2 linked regions of the Hydrogenispora ethanolica genome follow. Each later gene encodes a partner of the first gene's protein in a complex. Links are inferred from orthologs where the notes say so. Each region holds a gene or a part of one and is shown in the gene's direction. Other genes may lie near its edges. The genes, in order: uvrB and pcrA.

Evidence for each region.
Region 2: the proteins of uvrB (region 1) and pcrA are in contact, whole or in part, in a crystal structure (PDB 7EGT), measured with the Thermus thermophilus proteins. The link is inferred for Hydrogenispora ethanolica from one-to-one orthologs. Residues at the interface, in WP_096411307.1 of Thermus thermophilus: Glu23, Leu25, Arg26, Asp27, Gly28, Glu29, Arg30, Phe31, Arg55, Glu326, Asp327, Phe328, Glu379, Ser382, Gln383, His398, Gly400, Arg401; in WP_096412145.1 of Thermus thermophilus: His654, Arg656, Phe657, Gln666, Asp668, Glu669, Lys680, Arg681, Leu682, Ser683, Lys685, Tyr686, Ala687.

What each region holds. Positions count from the first base shown.
Region 1 is NZ_SLUN01000056.1:18,854-22,162, forward strand. What follows is about bases 279-3,270. They hold uvrB (excinuclease ABC subunit UvrB), read left to right. Parts: upstream 279-774; coding sequence 775-2,766; downstream 2,767-3,270. Other genes in these bases: EDC14_RS25195 (divergent polysaccharide deacetylase family protein), read left to right, coding at 279-582. Outside these bases: more of EDC14_RS25195, read left to right, coding at 1-278. UniProt on the Escherichia coli protein: The UvrABC repair system catalyzes the recognition and processing of DNA lesions. A damage recognition complex composed of 2 UvrA and 2 UvrB subunits scans DNA for abnormalities.
Region 2 is NZ_SLUN01000004.1:111,604-114,906, forward strand. The notes cover bases 78-3,063. They hold pcrA (DNA helicase PcrA), read left to right. Parts: upstream 78-459; coding sequence 460-2,667; downstream 2,668-3,063. Other genes in these bases: EDC14_RS04960 (MFS transporter), read left to right, coding at 78-327; EDC14_RS04970 (N-acetylmuramoyl-L-alanine amidase family protein), read left to right, coding at 2,761-3,063. Also shown: more of EDC14_RS04960, read left to right, coding at 1-77; more of EDC14_RS04970, read left to right, coding at 3,064-3,303. UniProt on the Escherichia coli protein: A helicase with DNA-dependent ATPase activity. Unwinds DNA duplexes with 3'-5' polarity. Translocates on single-stranded DNA with 3'-5' polarity. Initiates unwinding more efficiently from a nicked substrate than double-stranded DNA.

The sequences.
Region 1 (3,309 bases):
TCGGTGCTGCCTTTTACGCCCTATGCCGCCGAATATATTGAGGCGGCCCGGGAACGCGGCTTCGAAATCATGCTGCATTTGCCGCTGGAACCGTTGAACGCCGCGCACAACAATCCCGGGCCCGGCCTGATCAAAGCCGAATGGCCGGAAGAACAGATCATCAGGCAGCTGGACGCCGATCTGGCCCAGGTTCCGGGCGCGGTCGGCCTGAACAACCATATGGGGTCGGCCGGAACCCACGATGACCGCCTGATGGAGATCCTGATGAAAGCCCTCAAGGAACGGGGGATCTTCTTCGTGGACAGCAATACCGGAGACGGCGCCCACCCCTCGGTGGCCGGCAAATACGCCCGGGAATACCGGGTGCCTTATGCCAAACGGCGCATCTTTATCGACAACTCCAGCGATCCGGAGTCGAAAAAGAACGCGTTGCGGCAGCTGATGGCGCTGGCCCTGGCCGAAGGGGAAGCGATCGGAATCGGCCATGTCCGCGAGGGGACGGCCGAAGCCATCCGCGCGGTGCTGCCCGAATTCGCCGAGGCCGGAGTGCGGATCGTGCCAGTCTCGGAATTGGTCCAATGAGAGAATTGCCTAATTTTTATAAGCCGCCGGTCAGGCGGCTTTTTGACTGCCGGGGCGGCAGTCCCGTTCCGGGGAACCGGCCGTAACCGAAATGTAATTGGTCGGGGAAAAGGGTTTTCCGGGTTCCACGTCGAATATATGTTCGAATACGGAATGACTGAAAAAGGGTATAATGGTTGTGAGGTGTTACCGATGGACCAACGATTTGTGCTCCGTTCCGAATATCAACCCAGCGGCGATCAGCCCGAGGCCATTGCGGGGCTGGCCCAGGGGATCCGGTCCGGCCTGCGCGATCAGGTTTTGCTCGGCGTGACCGGTTCGGGCAAGACCTTCACCATGGCCAAGGTGATCGAGGAAGTGCAGCTGCCCACCCTGGTGCTGGCCCACAACAAGACGCTGGCCGCCCAATTGTACAGCGAATTCAAGGAGTTCTTCCCCGAGAACGCGGTGGGCTATTTTGTGAGCTATTACGATTACTACCAGCCGGAGGCCTATGTGCCCCAGACCGACCTGTATATTGAGAAGGATTCCAGCATCAACGACGAGATCGACCGGTTGCGCCACGCGGCCACTTCTTCGCTCTTTCAGCGGAAAGACGTGATCATCGTGGCCAGCGTCTCCTGTATCTACGGCTTGGGCTCGCCGGAAGACTACGAGGCGATGACCCTCTCCCTCAAATCGGGCGAGTTTAAAGAACGCAACCAGATCCTGCGGCGGCTGGTGGGGATCCAGTACAGCCGGAATGATCTCGGGTTCACCCGGGGCACCTTCCGGGTGCGCGGCGACGTGATCGAGATCATCCCGGTCTATGGCGAAAACATTATCCGCATCGAACTCTTCGGCGACGAGGTGGAGCGGATCATCGAGATGGATCCGTTGACCGGCGAGGTCTTGCAGAACATGGAGGAAGTGATGATCTACCCGGCCACCCACTACATCACCTCCGAAGAAAAGCGCAAGCTGGCGATCCAATCCATCGAGGCCGAACTGGAGGAGCAACTGCGCAAGTTCAATGAAGAAGGCAAGCTGCTGGAGGCGCAGCGCCTGGAGCAGCGGACCCGCTTTGATCTGGAGATGATGAACGAAGTCGGTTTCTGCCAGGGGATCGAGAACTATTCGCGCCACCTGACCGGCCGCGGCCCCGGCGAAGCCCCGGCCACGCTGTTGGATTACTTTCCCAAGGACTTCCTGATGTTCATCGACGAGTCGCACATGTCGGTGCCGCAGATCGGCGGGATGTACGCCGGCGACCGCTCGCGCAAGGAGACGCTGGTCAAGTACGGCTTTCGCCTGCCCTCGGCCCTGGACAACCGGCCGCTGCAGTTCGGCGAGTTTGAACAGCGGTTGCACCAGGTGGTCTATGTTTCGGCCACGCCCGGACCCTATGAGATGAAACGGACCCAAAAAGTGGTGGAGCAGATCATCCGCCCCACCGGCCTAGTCGATCCGGAGATCGACGTCCGTCCGGTCAAGGGCCAGATCGACGACTTGATGGAGGAGATCCGGCAGCGGGTGGCCCGCAACGAACGGGTGCTGGTGACCACGCTCACCAAAAAGATGGCCGAGGATCTCACCGAATACCTGGAAGGCGTGGGGATCCGCGTCCGCTACCTGCACTCGGAGGTCCAGACCCTGGAGCGGATCGTGATCATCCGCGATCTCCGGATGGGCAAATTCGACGTGCTGGTGGGGATCAACCTGTTGCGGGAGGGCCTGGACCTGCCGGAGGTCTCGCTGGTGGCGATCCTCGACGCCGACAAGGAGGGCTTCCTGCGCTCCGAAACCTCGCTGATTCAGACGATCGGCCGGGCCGCCCGGAATGTGCAGGGCAAGGTGATCATGTACGCCGACCACAACACCGATTCGATGACCCGGGCGATCAACGAGACCAACCGGCGCCGGGCGATTCAGATGCGTTACAATGAAACGCACGGGATCACCCCGGAATCGGTCCGCAAGGCGGTGCGCGATCTGATCAGCGCCGAACAGGCGGCCGAGGACAAGGTGGCCTATGAAGCGCAGAAATTGCCGAAACTGAGTCCGGCCGAGATCAAAGCCAAGATCGACCAATTGGAGACCGAGATGCTGAAGGCCGCCGGCGACTTGGAGTTTGAACGCGCCGCCGAGCTGCGCGATGAGATGCGGAATTGGGAGAAATTGCTGGGTAAGAAGGAACCGGCCTAATTGCCTTTGGTGATGGGGAGCTTCCGTGCGCTGGTTTTATTTTCTTCCCGGTTCCGTAATTTGGGCGCGCGTTAGGGTCCATCACCAACGGATCGGGAAGACCGTTGAATGACCAAACGAATCAACCAAGAATCGATACTGCCTGGGTTCGGCGTCACGCCGAGCCCTTTTTCTTATCGCCGGAGGATCTTCCTGGATTGGGCAGTTCCTCCACCCCGCACCGTTCTTCTTTCGATAGCCCGGTACATGCCGTTGCACTGGATTTCCCGCCTCGGCGGGCTCTTCCCTTGGAGATGACTCAAGGGTCGGGCCGAGAATATTTGGGGTCTGATTTATGAGAGCCTCATTGACAAACTCCAATAGAAAAGTTAAAATTAGATAAAAATAGTAAAGTAAAATTAAAAAAATGCTACGAGATCCGAACATTTTGGAAAACTTCGAGGCCGATCTGGATTGAAAAGGAGAACCAGTGGAGATCTGCCAGTCTCCGTTCGGCCGGTGAGGGGAGGAGACGAACTGACTGGGCACGTGAAGTGAAAACGC
Region 2 (3,303 bases), on another replicon or contig:
GCGGGCCGGCTGGGGCTGGGAGAGTCCGCCGTCTATCTGGTCTTCGCCTGCTTCATCATTGACCTCTTGCTCAGTTCGGTGGCCATGGCCCGCACCACCTACCTCCACAAGCACCTGGTGGCGGAGGAGGATCTGACGCCCACCCTGTCGATGGGCATCTCGATGGATCACATGATCGCCATGTCCGTGCCGATGCTCGGCGGTTTGCTGTGGGAGCGCCTCGGCTTTGAAAGCATCTTCCTCGCCGCCGGCGTCCTGGCCATTGCCAATTTCTTCATCGCCCACCGCATGCCGGGGCAGCCGGCCGGCGCCGCCGCGGCGGTTTAATTTTTCATGGCCGGTCCGGCAGGAAAACCCGGCCGCCGAATGGAAGTATATACGCTGCGATCCGCCGGCCCGTTTCAACGCCGCCGGCTTGGAACGCGATTTCGCGATAGCGATGGTCTGGAGTGACATTTCATGGATATTTTGAACGGTTTGAATGAACCACAGCGCGAAGCGGTCTGCCATACCGAGGGGCCGCTTCTCATTTTGGCGGGGGCCGGTTCCGGCAAGACGCGGGTGCTGACCCACCGCATTGCCCGGCTGCTCTCGGAAGGAGTCGCGCCCTGGCAGGTGCTGGCGGTGACCTTTACCAACAAGGCCGCGGCCGAGATGCGGGAGCGGGTCGCCAACCTGGTGGGTCCGGCCGCCGAAGCGATCTGGGTCTCGACTTTCCACACCGCCTGCGTCCGGATCCTGCGCCAGGAGATCGAACGCCTCGGTTACGAGCGGAGCTTCGTCATCTTCGACGCCCAGGATCAGGCCACGGTCGTTAAGAACGTGCTGAAGGATCTGAATCTGAGCGAGAAGAGCTACCACCCCAAGGCGCTCCTGGCGTCGATCTCCGCCGCCAAGAACGAGCTCGTCGGGGTGGAGGAGTACGCCCGCAAAGCCGCCGACTACTGGTCCAACACCGTGGCCGAGGTCTACAAGCACTACCAGCGGAAACTCCATCAGAACAACGGGCTCGACTTTGACGACCTGATCATGCTGACGGTCCGGCTCTTCCGAGAGTTCCCGGAGGTGCTCGAGAAGTACCAGGAGCGGTTCCGCTATATCCTGGTGGACGAGTACCAGGATACTAACCACGCCCAGTACGTGCTGGTGACCTTGCTGGCCGCCAAGTACCAGAATCTCTGCGTGGTCGGGGACGACGACCAGTCGATCTACAGCTTCCGGAGCGCCGACATCCGAAACATCCTCGAGTTCGAGCGGGACTTTCCCCAGACCCACATCATCAAGCTGGAGCAGAATTACCGCTCCACCCAGAATATCTTGAACGCCGCCAACGAGGTGATCAAGAACAACCGGGGCCGCCGGCCCAAGCGGCTCTGGACCGAGAACCGGGAGGGCGACAAGCTCCTTTTGTACCGGGCCGACGATGAACGGGAAGAGGCCTGGTTCGTGGCGGAAGAGATCAACCGGCTGGTCAAGGAGGAAGGCTACCACTACAGCGACTTCGCCCTCTTGTACCGGACCAACGCCCAGTCGCGCAGCTTTGAAGAAGCGCTGATCCAGCGCGGTCTGCCCTACCGGGTGCTCGGCGGCTTGCGCTTCTATGAGCGGAAAGAGATCAAGGACATCCTCGCCTATTTGCGGCTGGTCTACAATCCGGCCGACCGGCTGAGCCTGGGCCGGGTGATCAATGTCCCGAAACGGGGCATCGGCGACGCCAGTTACGAACGGTTCCTGTTCTTCCTGGACGATAACAACTACGCGGTCCTCGAAGGCGCCGATCATCTCGAGGAGATTCCCAGCCTCACCTCGCGGGCCTTGAAACCGCTGGCGGCTTTCTTCAAGCTGCTGGCCGGATGGGTGGCCCAGCGGGAGGCCCTCGGCGTGAAAGAGCTGGCCGAGCTGATCCTGGAGGAGAGCGGCTACCTGCAGGAGTTGCGGAACGAGGGGAGCATCGAGTCCCAGAGCCGCCTGGAGAACCTCGACCAATTCATCTCCCTGACGGTGGAGTTCGAACAGAACAGCGACGATAAGAGTCTGGCCGCCTTCCTGGAGACCGTCGCCCTGGTGGCCGACGTCGATAATTACGAGGCCGACGCCGACGCGCTGGTCCTGATGACGCTGCACTCCGCCAAGGGCCTGGAGTTCCCGGTGGTCTTCCTGGTCGGCCTGGAGGAAGGGCTCTTCCCGCACAGCCGCTCGCTGATGGAAACCAACGAGCTGGAGGAGGAGCGCCGCCTCTGTTACGTGGGGATCACTCGCGCCCGGCGCCGCCTCTACCTCAGCCATGCCAATATGCGGACCGTCTACGGCAGCACCAGCGTCTCGGTGCCGTCGCGCTTCCTGCTGGAGTTGCCCAAAGCGAGCGTGGTCAATCTGAAAGGCGCCAACCGCCCCGGCCATTCGGGCGCGGCCCAGCCGGCGCCGCAACCGGCCGGCCTCGCGAACCGCACCGGCCGGGCCCAAGCCGGCGGGCAGCCGGCCGGCCGCGCCGCCAGCGATCCGGCGGCGATCCGGGTGGGGGTCAAAGTGCGCCATGCCAAATGGGGCATCGGCACGGTGGTCACCAAAGAGGGCAACGGGGGGGACGCCCAGGTCAAAGTGGCCTTCCCCGGCCTCGGCATCAAGTCGTTGATCCTGGCTTACGCCAACCTGGAATTGGTGGAGTGAGGCCCGGCAAAAGATTCTACATCTTTTTAAGCAGCATTTGGCAGGAAACGCCGCCCGAGGGTAGAATGATCAACCCGAAAGGCGGCGAATTTTTTGGCCAAGAGACCATCGTGGCTGATTTTGATGACCGGCCTGATCGCCATCTGCCTGGTGCTGTTGGCGGGAGGGGGCGCGCGGGCCGAGGACGGCGGCTTGCTGCGGGTGACCCTGGACGGCAAGGCTTTGGACCCGGAGATCGGCGTCCGGATCGGCGAGAACGGCGTTCGTTTTATCAATCTGCCCTTTCTGAATCAATATTTACATATCAATAGCGACTGGGATCCCGACAAAGGCGAGATTTACCTCCGTTTCGGCAAACTGACGCTGCTGTTGTTCGAGGACGATCCGCAGTACTCCGTGAACGGCGAGACCCGCCGCCTGGCGGCGGCCCCTTTTGAAGCGGAGAACCAGCTGTGGGTGCCGCTGGAATTCATCGAGCATCTGGGCCTGGCCGTCAAGAGCCAGGACGAGCGGAGTGTCGCCCTGGCCTGGTCCGCCAGTTTCCTGCTGGGCCTGGAGCGCGTTCAATATCAGGACCGGCCGGCTTTTATGCTGCTCGGCGCCAAGCCGCTGACCATCAAGAGTTTCCTGTTAACC